Regions from separate parts of the Paenibacillus sp. 1A_MP2 genome, predicted to be linked through region 1. Evidence: predicted binding sites of a transcription regulator. Region 1 holds the regulator's gene; the other holds the start of a gene.

Region 1 (4,220 bases):
TTCTCCAGGCGAGACTGGACAATTTTCACTTAGACTGAAGCCTTCGCAAAAACCGGCTAAATGGCAGGAGTTGCAGGATGTAGAAAACCAAATCTATGTAACCCTAGGCGATTTGATTCGTAAAGGCGACAAGCTGCTGCTTGAAGTGAAAGAAGATCAGGATGATTATCAGTCCGATAGTCTGATTACGGATATCTCAGGACTGCTCAAGGACTTGGCAACGATCAAGGATAATCTGCGTTTCTTCATGCGCATGGATGATGCCAATACCGTGTACTGGATGGAGGCTAGCGGCCAATTCCGCAGTAAATCACTGCAGCTCTATGCCGTTCCTGTCGATGTCAGTGCGCAATTGAAGGATATGTTCTTTGATAAAAAGAAAAGCGTTGTGCTTACATCGGCTACGCTCTCCGTTGACAAGTCATTTCAATTCATGATCGAACAGCTGGGCTTGCAGGAAGCTGCCGAGAATAACCGCTTGTTGACATCCATGCTGCCGTCACCATTCAACTATCGCGAACAGGCCCTGCTCGTCATTCCGCGTGATTTCCCAAGTGTGAAGGGCAGTGTAGGTGATGCCCACTTTGTGGATATGCTCGTGCATTCGCTCGCGGAAACGGCTATCGCCACTCGTGGACGCATGATGGTGCTGTTCACCTCCTACCGCATGCTGCGCCAGGTCTATGACCCGCTTAAGGAGGCCTTGTCAGGTAATGATATCTCTTTGCTCGGGCAAGGGGTGGACAGCGGCAGCCGTTCCAAGCTTACACGTCGCTTCCAAGATGCGAAAGCGACTGTACTTCTTGGCACAAGCAGCTTCTGGGAAGGAGTGGACATTCCCGGAGAGGCTCTGACCTGTCTTGCAATTGTCAGACTGCCGTTCCAGCCACCCAATCATCCATTAGTTGAAGCAAAGAGTGAGCTTTTGCAACAACAGAAGAAAAATCCGTTTATGAAGCTGTCCGTGCCGCAAGCCGTTATCCGCTTCAAACAGGGATTCGGCAGACTGGTTCGTACGGGTAAGGACAGAGGTATTGTGATTGTATACGATACACGTGTCATTGAAGCATATTATGGCAAGTACTTTTTATATTCATTACCAGGTCCCAAAATGGAACACATGCTCACAGAGCAGATGGTTCCTCGCATTTCGGAATGGCTTGAGAGACCAACCGATGAACAGCAATAACAGCTATGCTCTGTAGCTTATATGATTGCATGAAGCCACTATTTGGCGGTAAAATTGAGCAATATCATTCATTCGTTTCATGAATAGTGAGTAAAGCGATTAAAGAAGTAATTTAAGCAATTATCCATTATATAACAAAGAGCATCCTGTTTAATTCAGTCATCTTTTTGCATCGTTTTAGACAGGGTGCTCATTCTTTTCATCTATCTATCTATCGTGGCCTTGGTAAGGGGGAGCAATTGAATGAAATCAGATAAAATTTCGGAAGCCGTGGTGCGAAGATTGCCTGTTTACTTGCGTTATTTGAATGAACTGCATCAGCGCGAAGTCAATACGGTTTCTTCACAAGAACTTGGATTGAGACTGGATTTGAATCCGGCTCAGATTCGTAAAGACCTGGCTTACTTCGGTGACTTTGGTCGTAAAGGGATCGGATATGACGTTTCATATCTCATCGAGAAGATCCGCCATATTCTGAAAATAGACCAGCAGATCAATGTAGCTCTTGTCGGAGCAGGTAATTTGGGACACGCTTTGTCCAATTACAATGCCTACCTCAAAGACAACATGAAGATTGTCGCTGTATTTGATGCCTACGGTCCGAAGATTGGAAGTCAAATTAACAGTCTGACGGTGCAACCGATGAATGAATTAACGGATTCGGTCAAAAAAGATAACATTCGTATAGGGATTATCACGGTTCCGGATACGGAAGCCCAAAATGTTGCCGATCAGTTGATTGAGTCAGGAATTGAAGCGATTCTGAATTTTGCGCCAACGATCCTGAAGACCCCGCCGCATATTCGTATTCATCATGCCGATTTTACGACGGATCTGCTTAGCCTTGCTTATTATTTGGAGAATGGAAAGGACGACGAGGAAGATGACGACAAATAGATGGGTAATTCACAACGGCAAATTTGCCGTCAGTGAGGGCACGAATTGGAAAGTGGTTCAAGGTTATATGGTTGTCGAGAATGACAAGATTGTGCATATTGGTGAGACTTTGCCGGAAGGAGACGAAAGTCTGACAAAGGTGGACGGAAAAGGACTGCTCTTCTTGCCGGGTCTGATCAATACGCATGGTCACGCGGCCATGTCGCTTCTGAGAGGTCATGGAGATGATTTGGCATTACAAGTATGGTTGCAGGAGAAAATGTGGCCAATGGAAGCCAAAATGACGTCTGAAGACGTATATTGGGGCACATCACTTTCCGTACTTGAAATGTTGAAAGGTGGAACAACAGCATTCCTGGATATGTATGATCATATGGATCAGGTTGCAAAAGTGGTGGAACAATCCGGCGTTCGGGCTGCTCTGGCACGTGGGGTAATCGGACTTTGCTCAGCGGAAGAACAACAGCGCAAGCTGGAAGAATCCGCAGCATTTGCCCGTCAATGGAATGGACAAGCAGACGGAAGAATTACAACCGTAATTTCTCCACACGCACCTTACACTTGTCCTCCAGATTACATAGAGAAGCTGGTACAGGTTGCTCATGACCTGAATCTGCCTTTGCATACGCATATGTCTGAAACGCTTCGTGAAGTGGAACAGAACGTGGCTGATTACGGTCAACGTCCGGTTGCACATCTGGAGAAGCTAGGATTTTTCTCCCGTCCATCTCTGGTTGCACATGCGGTACATCTGAATGATGAAGAGATCGAAATTCTTGCATCACATGATGTAGCAGTTTCCCACAATCCAGGCAGTAACCTGAAATTGGCTTCGGGTGTTGCACGAGTACCTGATCTGCTGAAAGCAGGGGTGACCGTGTCCCTCGGAACAGATGGACCAGCAAGTAACAATAACCTCGATATGTTTGAAGAGATGAGACTTGCTGCTTTGATTCACAAAGGTGTGTCCGGTGACCCTACCGCAGTGCCAGCAGGGGAAGCACTTCTGCTTGGAACTTCGTATGGTGCCAAATCCATATTCCTGAACAATACAGGAGCACTGCAAACAGGCATGAAGGCTGACTTCATCGCCTTGAATATTGAACAGGCCCATTTCTATCCGCATACGGATCTGATTTCCCATACCATATACTCCGCATCAGCCAAAGATGTAGAGCATGTGTGGGTGGATGGTAAACAAGTGGTTAAACATGGCGAATGTCTTACGATGGATGAAGAGCGTATTTTGCGTGAGTCTCAACTGGCATTTGACGGTCTGCTTGCCCGTTAATTCCAAGGACAGCATCGTCATAGGGAAAGGAAGTTCGGCTTTTGAAGAAAAAAAGAAGTGGATATGGATTTCGCTGCTGCTCCTGGTTCTGATTCTGTTTGGACTTCAGCGTTATTATGTCTATGTTACTCAGGATCAGCGCAAGGAAGAGGCGTTGGCCATACAGGCGGCCCAGGAACAGGTCGGTATTACGTCACACGAAGACCTGCGTAAGTATGTCTGGGGGCAAAAAGACGGCGGAGACAACATATACTGGACCCTGATCGGTAAAAATAAGGATAACCAGGATGTATTGGTGTGGATCAAGTTTGATGAAAATAACAAGCCTGTGACAGGGACCAATGCGGTGCACAGTGAACTGCTGAAGAACGGCATGTCTGAAGCACAGATTCGAAATCGGTTCAGCTCTGAAGTTCCAGGCGGGGAGATCAAACGAATCATGCCAGGTGTTGTGAATGGAATCTATGTATGGCAAGTGTATTATAACGATGCTACTCACAATTATTATAGGTTTTACCGCTTTAGTAACGGGGAACAGGTTGACCTGGTCTATACGATTCCGAATAGCTAGAATCAGCAGACGTACTATTTTCTAAAAAGAATACAGTAAAGAACCGGCAGACGGAAACCCGACTGGACCGGTTCTTTGACGTGTTTTCTTGATCATTTTGGATTTGAATAGTTAAAATTAATAATTTATTCATATTTTCGCCTTAGATATTGTATATACGATGTGATATACTCAAATATGTATTCAAGGATACATCATACACAAATAAATCCTGTTAGACACATCACAGGACTTTACGTACACATATTCATATTCTTGCCTACAAGCTATAG
Region 2 (4,220 bases), 2.1 Mb from region 1:
CCCCGGTTCGCACCCATCGTATATTTCCACCCAGTATTTCCGGCCGCGTTACATATCGTCTGTTCCAGCTTGCTCGCGCCTAACGCATTGAAAAACCGACGATCCATGCCATCCACACCCAGAATGCCCATGTTTCCATAGAAGCTGTATGGCAGGATGCTCTCCGGTCCGTAGGTATCTGACAGTGAACTGAATTTCGCCGTAATCTCGCGGATGGCTTCATCCCAGCTGATTCGCTCAAACTGGCCTTCCCCTTGGCTCCGATGCGTCGCATCGGATATTGCAGCCGCTCCGGGTGATACACCCGCTCCGTCATATTTCGGACCTTGTTACAGATGGCGCCTTTGGTAATCGGATGGTCCGGATTGCCTGCTACCTTCACGATTTTGCCGTTCTCCTTATGAAGCAGCAGGCCGCAAGTATCCGGACAATCGAGCGGGCAAACCGCCGGGAATACGCCATTCTCCTGATCGATCATATACAAGTCCCTCCCCCTTCAAAGCTATCTTCATATCATATCTTCTTCATGGTAATCGCGTAAAGAGAACAGTCTTTTTTCACCGCCACAGCTGCTCGAAATTATTTTAAAAAAATCTTATTTCCCCTTGATTCAATCTCGAAATTCAGGGGTAAATTAAAAATAAGGCATTAGGCTAGTGTTTCCCCACTTCCTCCTCATGCCATATCATGGACCACTCCCGAAATTCGCCATGAACAGGTTTCGTTCCCCCGAACCTTGTCATGGCGAATTTATTTTGTGTGGATATTTTTACATCAAAAAAACGACTCCTTTCCCGCTCATCACAGCCGACAGCCATGACTTGAACGAGATCAGAATCGCCTCTCCTGTTTACTTTGCACTTGTCTTTGTACTTGTCTTTTCACTCGTTTTCGCAATTGTACCACGGTTACAACGCTACTCGATTACTCAGAAAAATGCCGCTACGCCTGCTTGCTCCACATCGTTCTGGCTTCCGTCTCTACAGGCTGGGCCACCGCCATTGCCACCTCAGGCTGTACTTCCGGCTCATGTTTGCGTAGATACACCATCCAGTAAGCAGCCGCCACAAACAGCGCCCCTCCCGTCAGATTACCAAGCCATACCGGAATGAAATTCATGACGTATTGCCCCCACGAATAATGCCCTTCGAAGATCGCCGCAGGAATCAGGAACATGTTGGCGACAACGTGCTGAAATCCAATAGCCACAAAAGCCATCGTTGGGAACCAAATGCCCAGTACTTTTCCGCTCATCGTATCCGATGCATAGGATAACCACACCGCAAGAGCTACCAGCCAGTTACACCCGATCCCCGATATAAAAGCCTGAAGGAAGCTGTCGTCCAGCTTGTGTCCAGCCATATCGACTACTTTGGTCAAGTAGGCACCTTCTGCTGTAAGACCGAGCACATGCCCAAACGCATAGGCTACAAAGATCGCCCCAAGGAAATTACCTATCGTTACTAAGGTGAGATTCTTCAACATGCTGCCTGCGGACAGTTTGCGCGCAATCGTCGCGAGTGGAACAGCCATCATATTGCCTGTCAGCAATTCCCCGCCGCCAATCAGCACCAATATTAAACCTACCGGGAACACTGCTGCACCGATCAAATTAACCAAGCTGCCCCACTCGGCCGGAGCAGAGGCAATGACCCGAATATCCAGCAGAAATCCGAGCGCAATAAAAGCGCCTGCCAGAAAACTGAGTATCAATACGGAGGACACCGGATTTTGAGCTTTCTTCATCCCCGTATGCGCCGTATATTGTGCAACCTCAAGAGGTGTTTTTGCTGCCATAACGATCCTCTCCTTCACAGTTCATGAACATCATAAATCAAATTCTATTGTTGATATGTTCATTGTATCGCGAAGGTTTCGAGAGGTTTGTTACTTTTATCACAAAGTCTGAAAACTACATTTTTTAATGCTTCCGTTCTATCTTGTTCGGTCGATCTCAGAAAAAATAAAAAGAAAAGAACTGCCGCAGGATGCGGCAACTCTCCTATATCTCAGCAGTATCCGTTATACCATTGCTGGTGTTTTTACATCTACTGGAGGCAACGCCTGAAGACCAGCCGAGTTCAGGAAGTTCCACGGTTTGTTGTAATGCGGCTGGAAGAAGAAGTCGATGAAGGCCAACTCATCTACCGTCATGTTGTTCTGAATGCAGACAGAGATCGTATTGATCGACTGTGTCAGATCAGCCTGTGACATAATCTGTGCACCAACAATGCGGCGGGTAGCCTGTTCATAGATCACTTTGAGCAGCAGCTTCTCTGCTGTTGGCATAAACTCTGGACGGTAAGCATCTTCAAGCGTTACCGCTTCAACGACCAGACCTTCGTCAGCAGCAGACGTTTCCGTCATACCTGTGCCTGCAATATTTTGCTCATATATTTTGATACCTGATGTGCCTTGTGTACCCATGTACGGGGTCGTTGGACGAACCAGGTTTCGGGCTACAAGTGTACCCATCCGCACCGCGTTGGTTGCCAGTGGGATGTAAGCTGCTTTGCCCGTTGGGTTGTAATGAACTGCACAGCTGTCTCCAGCGGCAAAGACGTCTTTCTGGCTGGTTTGCATATATTTATCCACGATGATTGCGCCGTTCGGCAGCATATCCACTTGGCCTTTGAGCAGTTCGGTATTTGGACGGAAACCAATGCACAGAATAACGAGGTCTGTTTCAAATTCTCCCTTGGATGTAATGACCTTGTTCACTTTGCCATTCTCTCCGGTGAATTTCTGCACCGTTTGGCCCAAAGCCAGCTTAATACCGCGTCCAGTCAATGTTTCTTCAATGGCATCCGTGAACTCGGGGTCCAAATATTTGTTCAGAATCCGGTCCACGCTATCGATCAGCGTAACTTCCTTGCCGTTCATTTGGAAAGCCTCCACCAGCTCGATGCCGATGTATCCTGCGCCCACCACGGTAATGCGTTTGGCGTCCTTCGCTTTTTCGATGATGGTATTCGAATGGTTGTAGTTTTTGCAAAGTAAAATGTTATCCATATCGATGCCTTCCAGCTTCGGTACAACAGGCCATGAACCTGTGGTTACGATCAGCTTGTCGAACGTATCTTCGAATTCTTCCCCGGTTGTCAGGTTTTTAGCCTGAAGTTTATGACCTGCAGCATCTACTGCCGTCACTTCATGAAGCATTTTGGTAACGACACCAAGTTCGGCCAGTTGGTTAGGCGAAGAATAGAACAGTCCGTCCGGATCTTTCACCACACCACCTACATACAGCGCAATACCACATGATAAGAAGGAGATATTGTCATTGCGCTCATACACGGTAATGGTAGCATCCGGGTACAATTTGGCGGTGTTAACGATGGCTGCTGTTCCTGCATGTGTACATCCGATAACTGCGATTTTCATGATAAGGTTCCCCCTTGGAATTATATAAATATGAAATTGAATATGAACGTCATTGTAGTTGTGAAATATTTCACTATTAAGTGAACACCTTGTATGTGATTTATTTCACTTTATACACTTATTATAATGTGATCTATTTCACATTACAAGGGGTTAATCAAAATAAATTTGTAGAATGGTTTTTTTGACGTTTCAGCCGGCCGTTGATAATTCATCTTCAATTAACTTCAGTTTCCCCTTTTTGAAACTTGTTTATGCTACAAAAAAAGCCTGTCCTCCAATTCTGGAGGCAGGCTTCTTCGTTATATTTTATACGCCAAGCAGCTTTTCAATCTCTGCAGTCATAGATTCCGGGGATTCTTTCGGTTCAACACGCCCCACAACCTCACCTTCACGATTCACGAGAAACTTGGTGAAATTCCATTGGATGCTGTTGTCTTCACCAACACCAGGTTGCTGCTCACGCAGATACTTGAACAATGGATGAGCATCCTCTCCATTTACGTCGACCTTGGCAAATACCGGGAAATTAACGCCATAGTTGATTTGGCAGAATGATTCTGCTTCTTCACTTGACCCTGGCTCCTGGCCGCCAAACTGGTTACAAGGGAACCCAAGCACAACCAAACCTTGATCACGATAGCGATCATAGAGCTTCTGCAATTCACCGTATTGTGGAGTCAGTCCACACTTGCTGGCTGTATTGGCGATGACCAACACTTTACCTTGATACAGATCGAGTGGAACTTCCTGATTTGCGGTCGTTACCGCCTGATACGAATATACGGACATGACTGATTCCTCCCATGAGTATGATGTAGGTTGGGCTGCTGTAT

What was found. The regulator Rex, encoded in region 1, represses fermentation and respiration genes when NADH is low (regulators of the CRP and FNR family bind a similar motif). The targets are predictions, from matches to a motif close to TTGTGAAATATTTCACAA.
Region 2: ACTWJ7_RS04635 (formate/nitrite transporter family protein) is a predicted target of Rex. The motif match lies at 1,885-1,902, and genes of this name have one in related genera.

What each region holds. Positions count from the first base shown of each region.
Region 1 is NZ_JBQQCS010000001.1:3,070,192-3,074,411, forward strand. It holds gene dinG (ATP-dependent DNA helicase DinG) at 1-1,189, shown strand, start outside; gene ACTWJ7_RS15115 (redox-sensing transcriptional repressor Rex) at 1,433-2,086, shown strand; gene ACTWJ7_RS15120 (amidohydrolase) at 2,073-3,377, shown strand; gene ACTWJ7_RS15125 (cell wall elongation regulator TseB-like domain-containing protein) at 3,337-3,948, shown strand.
Region 2 is NZ_JBQQCS010000001.1:930,757-934,976, reverse strand. It holds partial or broken gene ACTWJ7_RS04640 (molybdopterin-containing oxidoreductase family protein) at 1-478, opposite strand, end outside; gene ACTWJ7_RS04635 (formate/nitrite transporter family protein) at 943-1,797, opposite strand; gene ACTWJ7_RS04630 (FAD-dependent oxidoreductase) at 2,023-3,384, opposite strand; gene ACTWJ7_RS04625 (glutathione peroxidase) at 3,694-4,176, opposite strand.